Regions from separate parts of the Enterobacter sp. SM3 genome, predicted to be linked through region 1. Evidence: predicted binding sites of a transcription regulator. Region 1 holds the regulator's gene; the other holds the start of a gene.
What was found. The regulator Fur, encoded in region 1, represses iron uptake genes when iron is present. The targets are predictions, from matches to a motif close to ATAATAATGAGAACNACTATCAA.

Region 1 (12,479 bases):
GCCGCCCAGCGGATCCACGCCCAGCTTCAGGCCGGCTTTCTGGATAGCCGCCATATCAACGATATCCGCCAGCCCTTCCACGAACGGCTGAACCAGATCCTGCTCTTTCACGTGACCGGACGCCATGGCAGCATCCAGAGAGATGCGCTTCACGCCTTTCAGACCGTCAGCCAGCAAGGCGTTCGCACGATCTTCCACCACTTTTGTGACGTTAGTGTCGGCCGGGCCACCATTAGGCGGGTTGTATTTGATACCACCGTCTTCCGGCGGGTTGTGGGATGGCGTGATAACGATACCGTCAGCCAGCGCGCCACCTTTTTTGTTGTGCACCAGGATGGCGTTAGAGACCGCAGGCGTTGGGGTGAAGCCGTTATTCTCCTGAACAATCACATCAACGCCGTTTGCCGCCAGCACTTCCACCACAGAGATGAACGCCGGTTCAGACAGGGCATGGGTATCTTTCCCCACGTAGCACGGACCGGTAACGCCGTTTTTAGCGCGCTCTTCCGCGATGGCCTGAGCAATGGCCAGAATGTGCGGTTCGTTAAAGCTGTGGCGCGCCGCGCTGCCGCGGTGACCGGATGTACCAAACTTCACTGCGTGTTCTGCGTTGCCCACGACCGGTTTCAGCACGTAATACTGCGCGGTCAGCTGAGCGACGTTAATCAAATCGCTTTGTTGTGCAGGTTGGCCTGCACGGCTGTGATTTGCCATTACCGGGTCCTTCTGATGCAAGGGTTAAATTGTACCGCAAACCTTTTCAATCAATTCCGCCGGGAACTGCATGGACTGCATGATGTGTTCAATCATGCTGCACTTGCGGCCCGTATTGGTATTGGTGATCACCCAGTACGGGGTGCCAGGAACATGTTTGGGTTTGGTTTGATTGCCATTTTGCAGCAGCGTCTGCTCGTCGCCCGCGAAATAGACGCGAGTACGGCCGTGAAGCGACTCGGTCGCTTCAGCAAACGCTTTGTTATCCAGTGAATAAAGTGTAGACAGCACCAGCATAAAGCGGTTAACCGCCTTTTTCTGCTCCGCGTATTCATCGGAGAGCAGCAGCTCGCGCATCGCGCGCACTTTATCTTTTGCCGGCGTCACGACAGGTTTTGCTTGCGCAACAACGCTCGGCTGAGACACGACATCTTTGGTGACTGGGGTAGCAGGCTGTGAAGCGGCGGAAATTTTAAGCATGCGCCGTAAAATGTCGGACGCACTCTCCCCGATATGCCGCGTCTGGCTGGCAATATACTGATAGAGTTCGTCATCAACTTCGATTGTTTTCATCTTAATCCAGTGCGATATCTTATCTGAATACAAGTCATTGGGATTATAAGGTCAAATCCCAACAGCGGATAGCGTCAAACCAGGTTGGCGGCAAAAGTCAGATTAAACTGGAACCTTGCAGCCGGGCGGCAGAATGGTCAACATGATACCCTAACCTGACATACGTAAAAAAAGAACTTTGCCATGAAATTGAATACCCGAGCGCAAACTGCACAATCGCCGAACAATAATTCTCCCATCGTACTGGTTCACGGGCTTTTTGGCAGCCTGGATAACCTGGGCGTGCTGGCGCGCGATCTGGTTACCGACCACGATATTTTACAGGTCGATATGCGCAATCACGGTCTTTCAGGGCGTTCAGACGAGATGACCTACGCGGCAATGGCGCAGGATCTGCTGGATACGCTGGATGCCAACGATCTGCAAAAGGTGACCCTCATCGGGCATTCAATGGGTGGCAAAGCGGTGATGGCCCTGACGGCGCTGGCCCCGGAGCGTATTAGCGGCCTGGTGGTGATTGACGTCGCGCCCGTGGATTACGACGTCCGCCGTCACGACGAGATTTTTGCCGCCATAAATGCGGTCACAGAAGCGGGTGTTGCGACACGCCAACAGGCGGCTGCCGTCATGCGTGAGCATCTTGATGAAGAAGGCGTCGTCCAGTTCCTGCTGAAGTCGTTTGTTGACGGGCAATGGCGTTTTAACGTGCCGGTGCTCTGGGACCAGTACAACAACATCGTGGGCTGGGAAACCGTCCCTGCCTGGCCGCACCCTACCCTCTTTATTCGCGGCGGAAACTCTCCTTATGTTACGGACGCGTACCGCGACACGCTGCTGTCCCAATTCCCGCAGGCTCGCGCCCACGTGATTGCCGGTGCCGGGCACTGGGTGCATGCGGAGAAACCGGATGCCGTACTGCGCGCCATTCGCCGCTATCTCGCTGATACTGCAAATTGATTAAAAAGAAAGCGACTGGAAGGCTGCGGGCTTCCAGTCGTTGGCGTGCCGTTTTTGGTGATGTATGATGGCGCGCTTATCGCCCGGGCATTAGCAGGGCGGCGTGTTTCCCCCGAAGTCTCAGAATCATGGCCAAAGAACAAACGGACCGTACGACACTAGATCTGTTCGCGAATGAGCGTCGCCCGGGACGACCCAAGACGAATCCGCTTTCGCGCGATGAACAGCTGCGTATCAATAAACGCAACCAGCTTAAACGCGATAAAAATCGTGGGCTTAAGCGTGTCGAACTGAAGCTTAACGCCGACGCCGTCGATGCGCTGAACGAACTGGCTGACGCGCGAAATATCAGCCGCAGCGAGCTCATTGAAGAGATGTTGATCGCCCAGCTTGAGACGTTACGCAGCCAGGCATAAGTCTGAAAATCCCCTTTATCGCCCTTTTCATGTAGCACAGAGTGCAGTCCTGCGCGATAGCTGTTTCCGCAGGGTTGCCAGTTCTGCTATTATTGCCCTTATCCGTGGCCGAATTGCGCCACCATACTATTAAGTTTCAAGAGGTTATTTTACTCATGGCAATCATCGGCATTTTCTTTGGCAGTGATACCGGCAATACCGAAAATATCGCAAAAAACATTCAAAAACAGCTCGGTAAAGACGTTGCTGATGTGCATGACATCGCCAAGAGCAGCAAAGAAGATCTGGAAGGCTATGACATTCTGCTGCTGGGTATCCCAACCTGGTACTACGGTGAAGCCCAGTGCGACTGGGATGATTTCTTCCCGACGCTGGAAGAAGTGGACTTCAACGGTAAGCTGGTGGCCCTGTTTGGCTGTGGCGATCAGGAAGACTACGCCGAATACTTCTGTGACGCGCTGGGTACCATCCGCGATATCATTGAGCCGAATGGCGCGGTTATCGTAGGCCACTGGCCGACTGCCGGTTACCACTTTGAAGCGTCTAAAGGCCTGGCCGATGACGATCACTTCGTGGGTCTGGCCATTGACGAAGACCGTCAGCCAGAGCTGACGGCAGAGCGCGTTGAGAAATGGGTGAAGCAGATCCGTGAGGAACTGCACCTGGACGATATTCTGAACGCCTGATTTTATCGCGGCGCAGCGGCGGCTGCGCCCGTGCTCCAGGTCAAACCGATTAAATTAATCGCTACAATCTTTTAACTTTTTCGCCCAGACCTGTACAATGTCTCCCTGATAAAATGTGGTTTTCCATTGAGCAAGTTTGTTGGTGATACCCCATTTTTATAAGCATATTTTGCCTGAGACTTGCAGTTTTCATTTAGCCGTGGCAGTTCTATAATGAGACGCATTATCCCAGGTGCATTTTCTGTCACTTCCTACAGAAGTGAATCGTTTAGCAACAGGACAGATTCCGCATGACTGACAACAATACCGCATTAAAGAAGGCTGGCCTGAAAGTTACGCTTCCTCGGTTAAAAATCCTTGAAGTGCTTCAGGGTCCAGACAATCACCATGTCAGTGCGGAAGACCTCTATAAACGTCTTATCGACATGGGTGAAGAGATTGGGCTGGCTACCGTCTATCGCGTGCTGAACCAGTTCGATGACGCGGGCATTGTTACCCGTCATAATTTCGAAGGCGGTAAATCTGTTTTCGAACTGACCCAGCAGCAGCACCACGATCACCTGATCTGCCTCGATTGCGGCAAGGTCATTGAATTCAGCGATGATTCCATCGAATCACGCCAGCGTGAAATCGCTGCGCGTCATGGCATCCGACTGACGAACCACAGCCTGTACCTTTACGGTCACTGCGCTGAAGGCGACTGCCGCGAAGACGACCACGCGCACGACGCGAAATAAGCGAGTGTTTTTACTCTGAGCCAGCCGTAAGGTTGGCTTTTTTTTGCCTGAAAAAAGCCCGGAGGCGCTGCGCTTACCGGGCCTACGGGCTATGACACCTTTGTAGGTCCAGCAAGCGCAGCGCCACCGGGCGTAAAGCAACTTATTTATTGTTATTGCGTATCTCGTTCCAGATCTTATCGCAACGCTTCGCCACTTCCTGATCGTTACCGGTTTTACGCGCCTGAATGCAGGCCTGGTAATCCATCACGCGGACGTTTTCCTGCGTCGCGAACTGCTCGTGTGCTTTCTCTTTCTTCAGCACGTTCAGCACGCTCTGACAGGCTTCAATCTTCTCCGGCGAACCTTCCGCAGTATTAATGCAGGCGCTATACGCCTCCTTCAGACGGGTGTCCTCTTTCGGCGCCTGTGTCTGAGCACACGCCACCAGCCCTGATGCCAGCAACGCGACGATTACGATTTTTTTCATCATGTGCAGTCTCCATACCGGCGGGACTCAGCCCGCCGGTGCGTTCATCAGAAGATGGTGAATGGGGCGATAACCATGAATTTCACGTCACGTTCATCCTGGAAGATGTTGCCGTAACCGCCCGCATAGCTCGGGATATCAGAGTGGTTGTCATACTGGGTGAAGTGCAGTTTGAACATTGTGCCTTTCGCGCGGCCATCCTGCAGGGTATAGATAGCATCGAGGCTGTAGGAAGACTCTTTCAGGCGATAGTTGGGATCGTAGTATGCGTCCGGGGTTGCCATATCGGCAGGTTTTGCATCCCAGGCGTAAGCGTAAGACGCGCCCACCGCCCAGCCAGGCAGGTTCCAGTTTTTCAGATCATACATTGCGCCGAAGAAGACCGCTTTCTCGCCGTCGGCGTTGAAGTCTGAGCGGTTATCCCACCAGATATCAAGACGACCGTTGGAGGAGGCGTAGGTCGGGGTCATACGCTGCAGGAAATAGCCCTGCTGCCCTTCCGCCTTCACCCATGTGCCTTCCAGACGCAAATCAACCTGACCGACCTTGTAGCCGAAGGTTAACGCCTGCAGCCACGCGGTGCCGTCATAAATGTCGTTAACGGTGCCATTGCTGGCTTTATCGCGCGTGCCGTAGAACTGGTAGCTGGTGCTCAGCGGGCTACCCGCGACATCGAATTTATAGCTGGCCTTGGCAAAATACTGATCGATATAGCCCTGTGCCTGACCAAATGCCGCTTCAAGCACCAGATCGTTTTTGAAGTCGTACTTCGCGCCCAGCGAGTGCAGGTAATCGACTTTGGTTTTTTTATCGTTCTGGTAGAACTTGTCCATCTCGATGTGCCACGGCGCTTTGTACTCGTTGGTCCACATATAGGAGAAGCTCAACGCACCCGCATCACCGTAGTCAAAGTTCGCCCCGGCTTCCGCACCCTGATAGGTACCCGGCATAAAGCTCCAGTGCGGCGCTAACAGGGTCTGGCCGGTTGGCTGAATATAACCACCGCGCGCCCAGACCGGGCCGTATTTAAATTTCGCAGCGGCTTTGTAAAGGCTGATACCGCTCTTGTCGCCGGACCAGTCTTCTTTATACGCTTTGTTACTGGAGGAGAAGGCGATTTCGTTTGGGTGGCCGCTGTCGCCGTTTTCCGCCATTTCAATCGCGGTGAACGCAGCAATATCCAGACCGAACATATCCGCGGCATAACCTGACTGGAAGTCCAGGTTGGCGTTCCAGGTGGAGTGCGAAAGGTTGGTTTTATATTTATCTTCAGTGACGTCTTTACGGTCACGTTCACGCTGCCAGTAATAAATACCGCCCGTGAGGGTAGAATCGTCGATGAAGCCTGCCGCTTTCGCCTCTGGTGTCACCACCAGGCCCGACATTGCTGTCATACCGGCAATAGCCAGCGCCAGCGCACTACGTTTGCCACTGAACGTACGCATAGATTATTCCTCTTTGACGAATTAAAACGCCTGAAACGGCGTAAATAAAAAAGACCAAATGGTCAGGGGTAGTTTTAAATACCCTCGAATTAACTACCGTCTTTAGGTTATTTTTCGCGACGCGAATTATCAATGCTTTTTAGCGGACAAAAGTCAGGATTATGACGAAGTGCACATAATTGGTAGTGATTTGTAACATTTGCAGAGAGGCGAGCAATGGCGGGGAATTATCAGGTATTTCAGTGGCTAGACGTGGGTTCTCTTTCTTTTTTTATCACCTTTTTGATTTTCGTAATGACACAAACTTTTTTAAAAAAAATAAGTAGCACCTCATTGACTTGATATTTTTATGACGCCTCTTTAGTCCCTGGCTTAATACCCTGATCGTTAAATAAAAAAACGCCGCATAGTGCGGCGTTTGTCTCTCATTGACCAGAGCAGCAATATTATTCGCCGATCTTCGTCCAGGTATCACGCAGGCCGACGGTACGGTTAAATACCGGTTTTTCCGCCGTGCTGTAACGGCTGTCCAGACAGAAGTAACCTTCACGTTCAAACTGGAACGCTTTGCCCGCTTCAGCGGCTTTCAGAGAAGGCTCCGCATAACCCTGCTTGATTACCAGAGATTCCGGGTTGATGGTCGCCAGGAAATCTTCCGCAGCTCCTGGGTTAGGCACGCTGAACAGACGATCGTACAGACGAATTTCAACCGGCAGCGCGTGGGAAGCGCTCACCCAGTGAATAACGCCCTTCACTTTACGGCCGTCAGCAGGATCTTTGCTCAGGGTCTCTGCATCGTAAGAACAGAAGATGGTGTTGATATTCCCTTCCGCATCTTTCTCTACGCGCTCGGCTTTGATGACGTAGGCATTACGCAGACGCACTTCTTTACCCAGCACCAGACGCTTGTACTGCTTGTTGGCTTCTTCGCGGAAGTCAGCGCGGTCAATCCAGATGTCACCGCTGAACGGTACGTCACGGCTACCCATTTCCGGTTTGTTCGGATGGTTAGGCATGGAGACCAGCTCGCTTTCACCCTGCGGATAGTTTTCGATAACCAGTTTCACCGGATCGATAACGGCCATCGCACGCGGGGCGTTTTCGTTGAGATCTTCGCGAATGCAGGATTCCAGGGAGGCCATCTCGATGGTGTTGTCCTGCTTGGTCACGCCGATACGTTTGCAGAACTCACGAATAGAGGCGGCAGTGTAACCACGACGACGCAGACCGGAGATGGTCGGCATACGCGGGTCATCCCAGCCCTCAACGTGCTTGTCGGTCACCAGCAGGTTCAGCTTACGCTTGGACATCACGGTGTATTCCAGATTCAGACGAGAGAACTCGTACTGGCGCGGATGCACAGGAATGGTGATGTTATCCAGCACCCAGTCGTACAGACGACGGTTGTCCTGGAACTCCAGCGTACACAGGGAGTGCGTAATGCCTTCCAGCGCATCGCTGATGCAGTGGGTGAAGTCGTACATCGGGTAGATGCACCACTTGTTACCGGTCTGGTGGTGTTCTGCGAACTTGATGCGGTACAGCACCGGATCGCGCATCACGATGAACGGAGATGCCATGTCGATTTTGGCACGCAGGCACGCTTTGCCTTCTTCGAAGCCACCGGCACGCATTTTTTCAAACAGCGCCAGGTTCTCTTCCACGCTGCGATCGCGGAACGGGCTGTTTTTGCCCGGCGCAGTCAGCGTACCGCGATATTCACGGATTTCATCAGCAGACAGTTCGTCAACATACGCCAGACCTTTATTGATCAGTTCAACCGCGTAGGCATACAGCTGATCGAAATAGTCAGAGGAGTAGCAGATATCGCCAGACCAGTTGAAGCCCAGCCATTGCACGTCATTCTTGATGGACTCAACGTATTCGATGTCTTCTTTTACTGGGTTGGTGTCATCGAAACGCAGGTTGCACTGTCCCTGGTAGTCTTGCGCAATGCCAAAGTTCAGGCAAATGGACTTCGCATGCCCGATATGCAGGTAGCCGTTCGGCTCCGGCGGGAAGCGGGTATGAATTGTGGTGTGCTTACCACTGGCCAGATCTTCATCGATGATCTGACGAATAAAGTTACTCGGGCGGGCTTCTGCCTCACTCATCGTGGATTCCTCAAAGCGTAAACAACGTATAACGGCGTATGATCTTATAAGCCGGACGTAGTGACAACCCTTAGTTACGGAAAATACGTATCTGATGAAAATAATGGGGGCGTTTGCTGCAAAAAAAAGCGGCGGAGGATATCCCCCGCCGCTTAAGGCATGACTCTACTCAGGAGCGATTACTTGCCTTTAATCTCATACAGCGGCGTTTGCCCCGCAACAACCTGACCTTTCGCCTGAATGACCAGGCCACTGAAGTCGTCGATGTTGCTGCAAACGACCGGGCTTATCATGGAGCGCGCGTTGGCGTTCAGGAAGTCCAGATCCATTTCCAGAATCGGCTGCCCGGCCACCACTTCAGCGCCCTCTTCCACCAGGCGAGTAAAGCCCTGACCGTTCAGCGCAACGGTATCGATACCCATATGGACAACGATCTCCGCGCCATTTTCGGTTTCGAGGCAGAACGCGTGGTTGGTATTGAAGATTTTCACGATGGTACCGGCCGCAGGAGACACAACAGTTTTTTCCGTTGGTTTCACCGCCACACCGTCACCAACCGCTTTGCTGGCGAAGGCTTCGTCAGGCACCTGCTCAATCGCAACGACGTCACCGGTTACCGGTGAAACCAGCGCGGCTACCGTTTTGGCGTTGGGTACCGCCTGCGGTTTTGCAGCCGCTGGCGCGGCGGCAGGGGCGGCAAAAGCTTCTGCTGCGGCTACCGGACCGGTGGTTTTCATGGCGTTAGCAATTTTCTCTGCCACGAAGCCAACGATAATCTGCACGCTGGTTTTGTTCAGGCGGATAACGCCGGAAGCCCCCAGACGTTTGGCCAGCGCTTCGTTCACCAGGGAAGAGTCTTTAACGTTCAGACGCAGGCGAGTGATACAGGCGTCGATACCGGTCAGGTTGTCAGAACCGCCGACAGCGGCGATGTACTGACGCGCCAGACCTGATACGTCCTGATCCTGAGCACCGCTCACGTTCACATCCTGACCATCCGCTTCGCTACCGGCCACGGCCAGTTCACGACCCGGGGTCATCAGGTTGAATTTGGTGATAGTGAAGCGGAACACCACGTAGTAGATCGCGAAGAACACCAGACCTTGCGGGATCAGCATCCACCAGTGGGTCGCCAGCGGGTTACGGGACGACAGCACCATATCCACCAGACCGGCGCTGAAGCCGAAACCGGCAATCCACTGCATGCTGGCAGCGATGAACACGGAGATACCGGTCAGCACGGCGTGGATCACATACAGCACCGGCGCCACGAACATGAAGGAGAACTCCAGCGGCTCGGTGATACCGGTGAAGAAGGCCGCGAATGCCCCCGCCATCATGATACCCAGCACTTTCGCTTTGTTCTCTGGACGCGCGCAGTGGTAGATAGCCAGCGCAGCACCCGGCAGACCAAACATCATGATCGGGAAGAAGCCCGCCTGGTAACGACCGGTGATACCGACAACCGCTTTACCTGCTTCGATGGACTGTGCGCCACCCAGGAAGTTAGGGATATCGTTAATACCAGCAACGTCGAACCAGAATACGGAGTTCAGCGCGTGGTGCAGACCGACCGGGATCAGCAGACGGTTGAAGAACGCGTACACGCCCGCACCGACAGAACCCAGTTTCTGGATGTGCTCACCGAAGTTCACCAGACCGTCGAAGATCATCGGCCAGACGTACATCATGATGAACGCGACAACGATCATCACAAACGAGGTCAGGATGGGGACCAGGCGGCGTCCGCTAAAGAAGGAGAGCGCTTTTGGCAGCTCTACGCTGCTGAAGCGGTTATACAGTTCAGCGGAGATGATACCCACAAGGATACCGACGAACTGGTTGCTGATCTTACCGAATGCCGCCGGAACCTGGTCCGCCGGAATTTTTTGGATCATAGCCACCGCTGCAGGCGAGCAGAGGGTGGTTAATACGAGGAAACCGACAAAACCCGTCAGCGCAGCGGCGCCGTCTTTGTCTTTTGACATACCGTAGGCCACACCAATCGCGAACAACACGGACATGTTGTCGATAATGGCGGAACCTGACTTGATAAAGAACGCCGCCAGCGCGCTGGTATTACCCCAGCCGTTGGGGTCGATCCAGTAGCCGACACCCATCAGGATGGCTGCGGCAGGCAGCGTGGCGACCGGCACCATCAGTGCGCGACCAACCTTTTGTAAATAACCTAGAATACTCACTTTCTTCCCCCTATGAGACCCCGTTTAAGGCATGTTCTCAGCTCTGTTTTTTATTGTGTCACGAACGATAGATACCGTTGATGCTTCACTGGCATTGTGAGTGTGTGAAAAATTAATTCGTATCGCAAATTAAACGCGTACTTTTTGTGATTTTTGTCACCAAATATCGTTATTCACCCTCCCTTATACTGGCTAACAGCGAAAACTTATTTTATCATTCAAAAAATCAAGACGGATTGATCCGGCCTGAAAGTTTCCAGGTTACGCTTACGTATCAGGTTCCGATAGCCATCCGCCCGCTCTTCTACTTTAACTCTTGAGGTGAACAATGAGACTGATTCCCCTGGCAACTGCTGAACAAGTCGGTAAATGGGCCGCTCGCCATATCGTTAATCGTATTAACGCGTTTAAACCGACCGCCGATCGTCCTTTCGTTCTTGGACTTCCGACCGGCGGCACGCCACTGACCGCCTATAAGGCGCTGGTTGAGATGCATAAAGCAGGCCAGGTTAGCTTTAAGCATGTTGTGACGTTCAACATGGACGAATATGTTGGCCTGCCAAAGGAACATCCGGAAAGCTACCATAGCTTCATGCACCGCAATTTCTTTGATCACGTTGATATCCCAGCTGAAAATATTAACCTGCTGAATGGAAACGCGCCTGATATTGACGCAGAATGCCGCCAGTACGAAGAAAAAATCCGTTCTTACGGTAAAATCCACCTGTTCATGGGTGGCGTGGGCAACGATGGTCATATCGCGTTCAACGAACCGGCGTCATCTCTGGCTTCTCGCACCCGTATTAAAACGCTGACCCATGACACGCGCGTGGCAAACTCCCGCTTCTTTGACGGCGATGTTAACCAGGTTCCGAAATACGCCCTGACCGTTGGCGTAGGCACCCTGCTGGATGCCGAAGAAGTGATGATTCTGGTGCTGGGCGGCGTGAAAGCGCAGGCGCTCCAGGCGGCCGTAGAAGGCAACGTTAACCATATGTGGACCATCAGCTGCCTGCAGCTGCATCCTAAATCAGTCATCGTCTGCGACGAACCGTCCACGATGGAGCTGAAGGTAAAAACGCTGAAATACTTCAACGAGTTAGAAGCTGAGAACATCAAAGGTCTGTAATTGAATAACCGCCTCTTCATCAAGAGGCGGCCGCTTTTTTTAACCGGGGGTCGTTATGTACGCTTTAACCCACGGTCGGATTTATACCGGCCATGAAATTCTGGATGACCATGCGATTGTTATCGCTGATGGCCTGATTGAACGTGTTTGCCCGCTGGCAGAACTGCCGCCGGAGATTGAACAGCGCTCACTCAATGGAGCAGTAATCTCCCCCGGTTTCATCGACGTACAGCTCAACGGCTGCGGCGGTGTGCAATTCAATGACACCGCGGATGCGGTGACGGTCGAAACGCTGGAGATCATGCAGAAAGCCAATGAGAAATCGGGCTGCACCAGCTATCTGCCAACGCTCATCACCAGCAGTGATGACCTCATGAAGCAGGGTATCCGCGTGATGCGCGAATATCTGGCCAAGCACCCTAATCAGGCGCTGGGTCTGCACCTTGAAGGGCCATGGCTGAATATGGTCAAGAAAGGAACGCATAACCCAAATTACGTGCGTAAACCTGATGCGGAGCTGGTTGACTACATGTGTGCGAACGCCGATGTGATCACCAAAGTGACGCTGGCGCCTGAAATAGCGGGGACGGAGGTCATCAGCAAACTGGCTGGTGCCGGGATTATCGTTTCAGCAGGGCACTCAAACGCGACGCTGAAAGAAGCGAAAGCCGGTTTCCGCGCGGGCATTACCTTCGCAACGCACCTTTACAACGCCATGCCGTATATCACAGGCCGTGAACCGGGTCTGGTCGGGGCGATTCTGGATGAGCCAGACGTCTACTGCGGCATTATTGCTGACGGCTTGCATGTCGATTACACCAACATCCGCAACGCTAAGCGGCTGAAAGGTGACAAGCTTTGTCTGGTGACGGATGCCACCGCACCGGCAGGTGCAAATATTGAGCAGTTCATTTTTGCCGGTAAAACAATATACTACCGCAATGGACTGTGTGTGGATGAAAACGGTACGCTGAGCGGTTCCTCTTTAACCATGATTGAAGGGGTGCGTAACCTGGTTGAACATTGCGGGATTGCGCT
Region 2 (12,479 bases), 2.1 Mb from region 1:
GCAGCGACCCCTGGCCGCACTGTGACGGTACCGAAAACGGCGATGGCGCCGAAGCCCGCGACGACCAGCACCATCACCCGCGGCGGGTTTGGTGAATCTGTGGCGAAGCAGACCAGCATGCAGCGCAGTGCGACAGGTACCTCCTCTACTCGCTCAATGGGCGGCTGATCATGGAACGAGTCAGTATCACCGAGCGCCCGGACTGGCGTGAAAAAGCCACCGAGTACGGTTTTAACTTCCACACCATGTACGGCGAGCCGTACTGGTGTGAAGACGCCTATTACAAGCTCACGCTGGCCCAGGTGGAAAAACTGGAAGAGGTGACCGCCGAGCTGCACCAGATGTGCCTGAAGGTCGTGGAAAAGGTCATCGACAGCGACGAGCTGATGGCAAAGTTCCGCATTCCGAAGCACACCTGGGGCTTTGTGCGCCACTCGTGGAAAACGAATCAACCTTCGCTTTACTCTCGTCTGGATCTGGCGTGGGATGGCAAAGGTGAACCGAAGCTTCTGGAAAACAACGCCGATACGCCAACCTCTCTGTACGAAGCGGCGTTCTTCCAGTGGATCTGGCTGGAAGACCAGGCCAATGCCGGAAACCTGCCGGAGGGCAGCGACCAGTTTAACAGCCTGCAGGAAAAGCTGATTGAGCGTTTTGCCGAGCTGCGCGAACAGCATGGCTTCAACCTGCTGCATCTCGCCTGCTGCCGCGACACGGAAGAAGACCGTGGCACGGTTCAGTATCTGCAGGATTGCGCCGCCGAAGCGGAAGTGGCGACCGAGTTCCTCTATATCGAGGATATCGGCCTGGGTGAAAAAGGTCAGTTTACGGATATGCAGGACCAGGTGATCAGCAACCTGTTCAAGCTCTACCCATGGGAATATATGCTGCGCGAGATGTTCTCCACCAAGCTGGAAGATGCTGGCGTGCGCTGGCTGGAGCCGGCATGGAAGAGCATTATCTCTAACAAAGCCCTGCTGCCGATGCTGTGGGAGATGTTCCCGAACCATCCGAACCTGCTGGCGGCGTACTTTGCGGAAGATGACCATCCGCAGCTGGATAAGTACGTCGTGAAGCCGATTTTCTCCCGCGAAGGCGCAAACGTGTCGATTATCGAAAACGGTAAGACGCTGGAAGCGGTTGAAGGGCCGTACGGCGAAGAGGGGATGATCGTCCAGGAGTTCTACCAGCTGCCGAAGTTTGGCGACAGCTATACGCTGATTGGCAGCTGGCTCATCAACGATCAACCGGCCGGGATTGGCATTCGCGAAGATCGCGCCCTGATCACGCAGGATCTGTCACGGTTCTATCCGCATATTTTTGTGGAGTAAGACTGCGGCCTGATGCCCTCACCCCAGCCCTCTCCCACAGGGAGAGGGTGCAAACACTAAAAACGGCAACCTGAGGTTGCCGTTTTGCTTTTATTATCCCACCTGCACCGACAGCATACTCAAACTGCCCATCTCAATACCATCAACCGGAATGGTAATTGGTTCCTGACCGTCCCATGCGCCTAATACATAAAGCAGCGGCAGGAAGTGTTCCGCCGTCGGGTTAGAGAGCGAACCGCCTTCGTGATCCAGATAGTTCACTAACGGATGCTCCTCAGCCGGACCTTGCCACGTCAGGTTCGCTTTGACGTAGTCGTTAAACGAGGTCGCCCACGGGTACGGCGTGTTCTCACCGTGCCAGCGTGCCGTGCGCAGGTTATGCACCACGTTACCGCTTGCCACCAGCATGATGCCTTCATCACGCAGGGTTGCCAGCTTGCGGCCCATCTCCAGATGCCTGGCGGCTGGTTTAGTGCTGTCGATGCTCAACTGCACCATCGGGATATCCGCATCAGGATACATTTTGATCAGCACGCCCCATGAGCCATGGTCAAAGCCCCAGGCTTCTTTATCCAGCGTGACGGGGACAGGTGCCAGCAAATCAACCAGCTTTTGAGCCAGCTCAGGCGAACCGGGGGCTGGATAATGCGTGTCGTAAAGCGCCTGCGGGAAGCCGCCAAAATCATGAATGGTTTTTGGCGCTTCCATGGCGGTCACGCCCGTCCCTCGGGTAAACCAGTGCGCAGACACCACCACGATCGCTTTCGGACGCGGCAGCGTCTCGCCCAGATGACGCCAGGCTCGGGTATAGACGTTGTCTTCCAGAACGTTCATTGGGCTACCGTGGCCTAAAAACAGGGCTGGCATACGGGAAGAAGTCATGGTGATATCCTTACAGAAGGTGTCAATTTAATGGTGCTACATTACGCGCAATCCGGCAAAGATGAACGCAGATAAGCGTGAAGATCATCATCAGGAAATTTGAATGTAAGGAATGTGTAAAGCCGGGGTTCCCCCCTCGCTTTGCCAGAAATGAATCATTTATATTAATGAGAATCATTATCATAAGGAGCAATGCATGTCAGTCCCCTTGATCCTGACCATACTGGCGGGCGCCGCGACCTTTATCGGTGCGATCCTCGGCGTGCTCGGCCAAAAGCCCTCTAACCGCGTACTGGCCTTCTCACTGGGTTTTGCCGCCGGGATCATGCTGCTCATCTCGCTGATGGAGATGCTGCCTGCCGCACTGGGCACAGAAGGCATGTCTCCGCTTCTGGGTTACGGCATGTTTGTCTTTGGCCTGCTGGGATACTTTGCCCTCGATCGGATGCTACCGCACGCGCATCCGCAGGATTTAATGCAGCAAAACGTGACGCCCATGCCGCGTAATATCAAGCGCACCGCCGTGCTGTTAACGCTTGGCATCAGCCTGCATAACTTCCCGGAGGGGGTTGCGACCTACGTGACGGCCAGCAGCAATCTTGAGATGGGCTTTGGCATCGCCCTGGCGGTCGCCTTACACAATATTCCTGAAGGACTGGCCGTCGCCGGACCGGTGTATGCCGCCACGGGCTCAAAACGCACCGCGGTGTTCTGGGCGGGTATTTCCGGGATGGCTGAAATCCTTGGAGGCGTGCTGGCCTGGTTGATCCTCGGAAGTCTGGTCTCCCCTGTTGTGATGGCTGCCATTATGGCCGCGGTAGCCGGGATCATGGTTGCGCTCTCCGTCGATGAACTCATGCCGCTGGCGAAAGAGATCGACCCGAATAACAACCCCAGCTATGGCGTGCTGTGCGGAATGTCGGTGATGGGCCTGAGCCTGGTGTTGCTGCAAACAGCAGGTATCGGTTGAGCATTTTGCCTCCGTTAAACGCGGAGGCATTATTTCTTTATTTTGTCGAAGACAATCTACACTATTTTTATTCTGTTTAATTATTTAGACTATCTCAGAATAAAACAGTAATCATATGCGCTGCTTAGAATAATCCGGGCTTATAATTTAATATTCCCTTAAAATGAGTTTTAGCCAATTTAATCGCACCCCCTCCTCTTTAGACCGTATACTTTACGAGCATTCTGAAATTTAATATTCAGTTTATGAATTCATTTGAAAAAGGATATTTTCATGTATATGGGTAAAAAAGTTCTGTTAGCCGTTGCTATGGCTGCGATTGTATCGGGTTCTGCCTTTGCTGACGACCAGGGTTCGGGCAAAATCAAATTCAAAGGCGTTGTTATTGATGCGCCTTGCAGTATTGCACCAGACAGCGTTGATAAAGAAGTCGATCTCGGTGAAGTGACCACTGCCGTCATCAACGCCAACAAAAAGTCTACCGCTGTTCCGGTTGATATCAACCTGGAAAACTGCCAGCTTGACGATCCGGCGGATGAAACGGACACGCCAATTACCAAAGTCGATGTCACCTTCACCAGCTCAGCAACAGACGCGACGGATACCAGCCTGATGACCAACACCTACGCAAGTGGCGCACAGAACGTGGGTGTTCGTCTTCTGGATAACGCCGAAGCCAACATTACGCTGGGTGCGGCTAACGAAGTTGATCTGCTGGCTGGTTCCACCACGCAAACGCTGCACTTCAAAGCGTTAATGGAAGTACTGTCAGGCAAAACCGCTACGGCGGGTCAGGTTGAAGCCACCGCTAACTACGTTCTTGCGTATAAATAATAACTTCGCGTCACGGTATAAACCGGCTGGCATGTAATGCAGCCGGCATTCTATATTCTTTGAGTAACAGGACGATGACATACAAATTACAATGGATAATCATTATTACGTCCCTGTTAATGACGCAAATTGCCTCCGCGACTGAATTTAACATTAATGCTATTGATAAAGATCAGCGCGGTAGCGTTGACTTATCTCTTTTCAAAGATCAAATCGCCGTAATTCCAGGTAGCTATTTTGTTACGGTTTCTATTAATGATATTCCGCTGGCAAACGGCTGGCAGCTTCGCTGGCGAGAAATGAATGATCAGGTACAGGTCTGTATTCCACCTGAACTGGCCGATACCTTTGCTCTGCAGGACTCCATTCGCAGCGCCCTGCCAGAAAAAGAGGGATGCATTGATTTTTCATCCAGACCCGATATTAAGTTTACCTTTGACCAGGCCAGCCAGACGCTCAAGGTGACCGTCCCGCAGGCATGGCTGCAGTACCGTGCCGCAGACTGGATGCCGCCATCCACCTGGGACAACGGCGTGCCTGGCGTATTGCTGGATTACAACCTGTTCGCCAGTCATTACCAGCCTAATAACGGCTCAGGCACGGACAACGCCAACACCTACGGCACCGCGGGTGCTAATATGGGCGCGTGGCGGTTGCGCAGCGATTATCAGTACACGCAAACGCATACCGATGCCGGTTCTGAACATGATGGACGCTTTTCACGCGTTTATATGTTCCGTCCTCTCCCCTCGCTCGGCGCCAAACTTACGCTGGGCGAAACGGATTTCCAGTCTGCCATTTTTGATGCTTTCACCTATACCGGTGCATCCCTGATTAGCGATGAGCGTATGCTGCCGTGGTCGCTACGCGGTTACGCGCCGCAAATTACCGGCATCGCGCAAACCAACGCCACGGTTACCGTCAGCCTTGCCGATCGCGTGATTTACCAGAGCAAAGTCCCGCCTGGTCCCTTTGTGATTCAGGATCTTAACCAGTCTGTCCAGGGTACGCTGGACGTTAAGGTGACGGAAGAAGATGGGCGCGTTAGCACCTTCCAGGTCTCGGCAGAATCGGTGCCGTTTTTAACCCGCAAAGGTCAGGTTCGTTACAAGCTGGCGACCGGGAAAGCGCGCAAGGACGCCTCGCATGACGTTGAAGATAACGCGTTTCTGAGCGGGGAATTCTCCTGGGGGATGCTGTCACAAACCTCCCTCTATGGCGGTACGCTCGCCGATGGCGATCATTATCGGTCCGTCGCCGCCGGGATCGGCCAAAACATGGAGTACCTGGGCGCCCTCTCTTTCGACGTCACGCAGGCGACCAGCCAGTTGCCTAATCAGAATAGCCAGACGGGCTACAGCTACCGCTTTAACTACAGCAAGCGTTTCGATACCACAGGCAGCCAGTTGACGCTCGCCAGCTATCGCTACTCCGACCCACAGTTCCTGAGCTACGCTCGTTTCCTGGATTATGACAATAACGATCGGCAGTCCGAAAAACAGACGCTCAGCGTGACCGCAAGCCAGTACATTTCTGCGTTATCGCTCAACCTCTATGTGAACATGCTGCGCCAGACCTGGTGGAACGACTCGCCCTCCACAACGGGCAGCGTGACCGCAGGCTACAACTTTGATCTGGGCCGCTGGAAAAACCTGGGTGTCACCCTGTCGTGGAGTAAAACGCATTATGAAGATGAAGAAGACGATACGCAGTTCTATCTCTCACTGAGCGTACCGCTCGATCCCGATCATCGTCTGAATTACGACCTGCGCAACAGCGACAGCCTGAGCCAGAACGTGTCGTGGTATGACACATCAGACCGCAATAATACCTGGGGCGTTTCCGCAGGCACCGAGAGCGAGAAGTCAGACGCAGGCGCGCAGGTGAGCGGCAACTATCAGCATTATTCCCCTTATGGCGATCTGAATCTCTCCGGTAGCTATAAGGCTAATGAATACAATTCCCTGAGCGCCAGCTGGAACGGTTCGTTCACCTCGACGGCCAAAGGTGCCGCACTGCACCGCCGCAGCTACGGTAATGAACCGCGCGTGATGGTCAGCACCGACGGCGTAGGCAACATTCCGCTAAACATGTCGCGGGATGAAACCAACCGGTTTGGCATTGGCGTTTTACCGTCCATCTCCAGCTATTCGCCCTCCAGCGTGCAGGTCAATATGAACAACCTGCCCGATGGCGTGGACGTGGACACCCGCGTGGTTACCTCAACCTGGACGGAAGGCGCGATTGGATACCGGCAGATTGCCACGCGTGCAGGCAACGATATTGCAGGCATCTTACGTACCGCTTCCGGTACGCCGCCGCTGGGCGCGGTTGTTCGCCTGCTGGAAAACGGTAAGCAGATTGCCATGGTCGCCGATGACGGCCACGTCTGGCTCGGTGCCGTCGAGCCAGAGCAGCAGTTCCGCGTGACGTGGGGAGACAATCAGCAGTGTCGCTTCGCGTTACCTTCACACCTTGAAAACAGTATGCAGTTGATACTGCCATGTCAGTAAGAAACCATGATGAAATTAACCTCACTCAAAAGCCTGTGCCTGATGCTGGTCGGCACAGCATTCACCACCCACGCGGCCGTAAACCTCGACCGTACGCGCATTGTCTTCCCGGAAAGCGACAAAGCCAGCAGCCTGAAGGTTGAAAACCAGAGCAAGGCGTTGCCTTATCTGGCGCTCTCCTGGATTGAAGATGAAAAGGGCCGCAAAGAAGACACGCATTTCATGGCCCTCCCCCCTATTCAACGCCTTGAAGCGGGATCCGCATCGCAGGTCAGGATCGTTAAGCAAGCGGCCACCAGCCAGCTGCCGAAAGACAGAGAATCCCTGTTCTATTTCAACCTGCGCGAAGTGCCGCCGAAAAGCAGCAGCGCCAGCGAGGAACGCAGCGTCATGCAGGTCGCGATGCAGAGCAGGATAAAACTGTTCTGGCGTCCTAAAGCGATTACCAAAAAGCCCGGTGAGCTGGCGGAAATGCGTATGGAAATTTCAGCCAATGCCAAAGGACTGACCGTGCATAACCCCACGCCGTATTACATCACCCTCGCGTGGCTCAGCAAGAATGCGAAGACCATGCTGCCGGGCTTTGACAGCCTGATGATTGCGCCTTTCGCAACGGCAACCACGTCTACAGGTGACTATCACGGCAACTACTACAGCATCGGTTACATCGACGATTACGGTGCGCTGAAAAAAGTCGACGTGCAGTGCGCAGCAACAGCGCACTGCAAGCTCACCGAACGGAAGATCGAAAAAGATGCGAAAACTCGCTAACTTACTGTTTATTTTACTGGTATCAGCGCTGCCTATGAAAGCGGCGCTGGCGCTCGACTGCTATCTGGGTGGCTCCGGAGGCCCCGTTGAGGAGACCAAAACCATTTCGCCGTTTGCTATCCCCAGTAATGCGCAGGTGGGTGAAAAAATTTGGGAGTCGGATGACATCAAAATCCCGGTCACCTGCGATCACAACGTTGTCAGCGGTTTTGAAAAAGAAGATATCTTCGCATGGGTAAACCCTTACCCTGCGGCTTCGGACCCTTACTATGAGCTTGGCGTGACCTATGAAGGGATGGATTACGATGCAACCGGCCAGCCTAACGGCGTTGACACTCGGCAATGTCTGGATAACCACAGTATTCTGATTTATACCCCTGACCAAATCCGTCAGATGGGTTGGGAAAATCTCATCTGCTCCGGTAATCCGGATGATATCCACACCTCACGCACCTTTATCGCTCGTCTGCGCCTTTACGTAAAAATCAAAGCCATGCCGCCCCATGGCTACGTCAGCTCGCTGGGCGATTACATCGTTGTCCAGTTTGACGGTAAAGGCGGCGTGAACCAGATGGCGGACGCGAAAAACCTCAAATATCACATTAACGGTCTGCAGAACATTACCGTGCTGGACTGCGGGGCGACGTTCAGTATTTACCCTGAGAACCAGGAGATTGATTTCGGAACCTTTAGCGCGCGCGATATTGTGAATCAACAGACGCGTAAAAGGACCTTTTCGGTGAAGACAACGAAGGTGCAGGATGCTCAGTGTTCAGATGGGTTCAAAATGGACTCGTCGTTTTATACGAGTGAATCGCTTACCGCCAACGATACCGCGCTGCTAATAGGCAATGGCCTGAAGCTGAGGATCCTTAACGGGACCGAGCCCTACGCCTTTAACCACTACGACGAATACGCGGATTTTACGGGCAGCACGCTGCAGTATCAGCAGGATTACACCGCAGAGCTGTCGCCGGTCGAAGGAAAAGCAATCCAGTCCGGCCCGTTCGAAACGGTGGTGCTGTTCAAAATTAACTATCACTAAAAACAAAAAAGCCGGGTTTCCCCGGCTTTTTCACATCAGCCATTTCAGCTGGCTTTGCGCTCGTGCGCCTGGCGATACTCAACCAGATCTTCAATCGTCACGACCGGCATATTGTGCAGACGAGCAAAGGTGATGCACTCCGGCGCACGCGCCATGGTGCCGTCATCGTTGGTCAGTTCACACAGCACGCCTGCAGGTTTGAAGCCTGCCAGCGTCACCAGGTCGATGGTCGCTTCGGTGTGACCGCCGCGGGTCAGCACGCCGCCCGCCTGCGCACGCAGAGGGAAGACGTGGCCTGGACGATGCAGATCGGATGGCTTCGCACCGTCTGCAATCGCTGCACGAACGGTGGTCAGACGGTCAGCCGCAGACACACCGGTGGTCACGCCGTGCGCCGCTTCAATGGTCACGGTAAAACCGGTACCGAAGGCGCTGGTGTTGTTTTCGACCATCATCGGCAGGTCGAGCTGCTTACGACGATCTTCATTAATACACAGGCATACGATGCCGCTGCCGTGACGGATGGTCAGCGCCATCTGTTCAACGGTCATGTTTTCGGCGGCGAAAATCATGTCGCCTTCGTTTTCACGGTTTTCATCGTCAAGCACCATCACACCGCGGCCTTCGCGCAGTGCATCCAGTGCATGTTCAACACGTTGAGTTGAAGTGCCAAAAGAGGAAAGTAGCGTCTGATTCATGGTAAAAAAACCTCATTAACATTATGGTTACCAGAATCAGGGCAGTCTTAGGAGCGCCGTATAAGCGGCAAAAAGATAACGTGAGCGGGCCCATGCCCGACTGGATCGTTACTCTCTCCCATCCGGACTCTAACCGTCGGCCCCGGAATTACACCGGATCTGCTGACCTTTGAGTTTTCACCCAAAGCGCTCGCGGGCTTTCAGCGTCACGCTGATTTACCGCCGGTGGGGAATTTCGCCCCGCCCTGAGAATAAGCGAGATAACTATAACGCTATTGATTATCCTGGGCAATGCATAAGCATCAAACAATTTTGTTTACCCCGGGCATGACGCGCTACAATGGACACTAACACCTTTCCATCAAGGGAAACGACAATGATTGACCCGAAAAAAATTGAGCAGATCGCGCGTCAGGTTCATGAATCTATGCCAAAAGGCATTCGTGAATTTGGTGATGACGTAGAAAAAAAAATCCGCCAGACGCTGCAGGCGCAGTTGGTTCGCCTTGATTTAGTCAGCCGCGAAGAGTTTGACGTGCAGACCCAGGTTCTGCTGCGCACCCGCGAGAAGCTGGCGCTGCTGGAACAGCGTCTGACCGAGCTGGAAAACCGTAATGCACCGGAAGAAGTGAAGCCGGCACCGGCTATTCCACCGATGGACGACCAGGAGTAAGTGCGGCCTGATGCCCTCACCCCAGCCCTCTCCCACAGGGAGAGGGAGAAAAAAACGGGCCAACAGGCCCGTTTTTTACTGACTGTCTTTCTGGATCTTCTTGATGATGTTGGTGGTTGAGCAACCGTCCTCAAAGTTGAGCACCATCACTTCGCCGCCGTTGGCCCAGACCTCTTCGCTACCCGCGATTTGCTCCGGCTTGTAATCCCCGCCTTTTACCAGCAGATCCGGCAGAATGCCGGCAATCAGACGCTGCGGCGTGTCTTCTTCAAACGACACTACCCAGTCCACCGCTTCCAGCGCGCCGAGCACAATCATGCGCTGTTCGAGCGGGTTCACCGGACGCGTTTCACCCTTCAGGCGCTTCGTCGACGCGTCGCTGTTAACCGCCACAATCAGGCGATCGCCCAGCTTGCGCGCATTCGCCAGATACGAAACGTGGCCCGCGTGCAGGATGTCAAATACGCCGTTGGTCATCACCACTTTTTCACCACGCTTGCGCGCGGCGGCGACGGCCACCTTAAGCTCGTCTTCGGTCATGACGCCAAAACCGGTATCCGCACGACCGCGCACCGCGTTTTCCAGCTCAATTGGCGAAACGGTTGAGGTCCCGAGTTTACCGACGACCACACCCGCCGCAGCGTTGGCGAAGTAGCACGCCTCTTCCAGCGAGTTTCCTGCTGCCAGCGTCGCCGCCAGCACGCCGATCACCGTATCACCGGCACCGGTCACGTCGTACACTTCCTGCGCCTGGGTTGGCATATGCAGCGGCGCTTTGCCCGGCTGCAGCAGCGTCATCCCCTGCTCGGAGCGGGTGACCAGCAGCGCGGACAGCTCGAAATCAGCAATGATCTTCATGCCGCGCTCAACCAGCTCTTCCTCGGTTTTGCACTTGCCCGCCACCGCTTCAAACTCGGAGAGGTTTGGCGTCAGCAGGGTTGCGCCGCGATAGCGCTCAAAATCGGTCCCTTTCGGGTCGATCAGTACCGGGACGTTGGCTTTACGCGCCAGCTGAATCATCGTCTTCACACTGGCCAGCGCGCCTTTGGCGTAGTCCGACAGCACCAGCGCGCCAATATTGCCCAGCGCCTGGTTGATACGCTCGTGCAGCGGCTCGGGATCAACGCCCTCGAAACCTTCTTCAAAGTCGAGGCGGATCAGCTGCTGGTTGCGCGACAGCACGCGCAGCTTGGTGATGGTCGGGTGGGTCGGAACAGAAACGAAGTCGCACTTCACGTTCACGTCCGCCAGCGACTTGCTCAGCGCGCGCGCCGCATCGTCGATGCCGGTCAGGCCAACCAGACGCGACTGCGCGCCCAGAGAGGCAATGTTCATCGCCACGTTTGCCGCGCCGCCGGGACGCTCTTCTATGGTGTCGACCTTAACCACCGGTACCGGTGCTTCCGGAGAGATGCGGCTGGTCGGCCCATACCAGTAGCGATCCAGCATCACATCCCCAACAACCATTACCCCAGCACGTTCAAACTCTGGCAGTGTTACTTTCATTCCTGACTCCAGAAAGATTCACAATTTGCGCGCGATAATATCACACTTGATTTGTTACGCACGGTTCCACCAGCCACTTCTGCCAGCTGGCCGTTACCTGAGCACGTTCATGAGCAAAACTGTCCAGCGCCACGTGCCCCGGTTCCTCCTGCAGCGCCAGGTGATGAAGCTCGTCGCGAAGCGTCGTGTAGGCGCGGGTTAAGGCCTGCGCCTCCTGCTCGTCCATGATGTCGTTTTGCGCCAGCAGTTCCAGAATGCGCACGTTATCGGACCAGCGCGTCAGCTTCGGCTTGTCATGGGCGTGCAGCAGCACCAGATACTGGGTGATAAATTCAATATCGGTAATCCCGCCCTCGTCGGCTTTAATATCAAAGCGATCGCGGTGTTTATTGCCGAGATGCGCGCGCATTTTCTCGCGCATTTCGCGCACTTCCGTTTGCAGCGTGCTGCCATCACGTACGGTGGTCATAACCGCCCTGCGGATGACGTCAAACTGCGTTTTGAGCTGCGGATCGCCATACACCACGCGAGCGCGCACCAGCGCCTGATGCTCCCACGTCCAGGCTTCATTCTTCTGGTAATCGGCGAAGGAGTCCGTTGAGGTCACCAGCATGCCCGCCGCGCCGGACGGACGCAGGCGCGCATCCACTTCATACAAAATGCCCGACGAGGTGCGGGTACTGAACAGGTGCATGATGCGCTGCGCCAGGCGCAGATAGAACTGGCGCCCGTCTATCTCACGCTCGCCGTCGGTCATCACGTCAACCGGGCAGTCGTGCAGGAAGATTAAATCCAGATCGGAGCTATAGCCCAGCTCCCAGCCGCCGAGCTTACCGTACCCCACGACCGCAAAGCCTCGTCCTTCACGATCGGCCAGGTGTTTCGGCTGGCCGTAGCGCGCCACCATCTGCACCCACGCCTGATGCACCACCGCGTCGATGATTGCCTCTGCCAGCCAGGTTAAGTGATCGCTCACTTTCATCACTGGCAGCGTTCCGGCGATATCCGCCGCCGCCACGCGCAGCATCTGCGCCTGCTTAAACTGACGCAGCGCCTCCAGCTGTTGCTCTTCGTCTTCTTCCGGCACGCGCAGCAGATACTGACGCAACTCGTCCCGGTAGGCATCTGTCGCCGTTGGCTGATACAGCGTGTTCGGGTCGAGCAGCTCATCCAGCAGCAGCGGGTAACGCGCCAGCTTGTTGGCCACCATCGGCGACGCGGCGCAGAGCGTAATCAGGTGCTTGAGTGCCCCCGGA

Region 2: a site for Fur is predicted at 2,375-2,397, ahead of zupT (zinc transporter ZupT). Genes of this name have one in related genera too.

The regions. Positions count from the first base shown of each region.
Region 1 is NZ_CP099971.1:1,319,835-1,332,313, reverse strand. Features, by position in the region: gene pgm (phosphoglucomutase (alpha-D-glucose-1,6-bisphosphate-dependent)) at 1-714, opposite strand, end outside; gene seqA (replication initiation negative regulator SeqA) at 739-1,287, opposite strand; gene ybfF (esterase) at 1,471-2,244, shown strand; gene ybfE (LexA regulated protein) at 2,373-2,660, shown strand; gene fldA (flavodoxin FldA) at 2,816-3,346, shown strand; gene fur (ferric iron uptake transcriptional regulator) at 3,637-4,083, shown strand; gene chiQ (ChiQ/YbfN family lipoprotein) at 4,226-4,552, opposite strand; gene chiP (chitoporin ChiP) at 4,600-5,997, opposite strand; gene glnS (glutamine--tRNA ligase) at 6,444-8,111, opposite strand; gene nagE (N-acetylglucosamine-specific PTS transporter subunit IIBC) at 8,291-10,312, opposite strand; gene nagB (glucosamine-6-phosphate deaminase) at 10,641-11,441, shown strand; gene nagA (N-acetylglucosamine-6-phosphate deacetylase) at 11,497-12,479, shown strand, end outside.
Region 2 is NZ_CP099971.1:4,089,131-4,101,609, forward strand. Features, by position in the region: gene GVO84_RS19110 (DUF1190 family protein) at 1-168, shown strand, start outside; gene GVO84_RS19115 (glutathionylspermidine synthase family protein) at 171-1,331, shown strand; gene ygiD (4,5-DOPA dioxygenase extradiol) at 1,425-2,213, opposite strand; gene zupT (zinc transporter ZupT) at 2,410-3,183, shown strand; gene GVO84_RS19130 (fimbrial protein) at 3,457-4,017, shown strand; gene GVO84_RS19135 (fimbria/pilus outer membrane usher protein) at 4,092-6,530, shown strand; gene GVO84_RS19140 (fimbrial biogenesis chaperone) at 6,540-7,301, shown strand; gene GVO84_RS19145 (fimbrial protein) at 7,285-8,346, shown strand; gene ribB (3,4-dihydroxy-2-butanone-4-phosphate synthase) at 8,391-9,044, opposite strand; FMN riboswitch at 9,151-9,301, opposite strand; gene ubiK (ubiquinone biosynthesis accessory factor UbiK) at 9,421-9,717, shown strand; gene hldE (bifunctional D-glycero-beta-D-manno-heptose-7-phosphate kinase/D-glycero-beta-D-manno-heptose 1-phosphate adenylyltransferase HldE) at 9,793-11,223, opposite strand; gene glnE (bifunctional [glutamate--ammonia ligase]-adenylyl-L-tyrosine phosphorylase/[glutamate--ammonia-ligase] adenylyltransferase) at 11,264-12,479, opposite strand, start outside.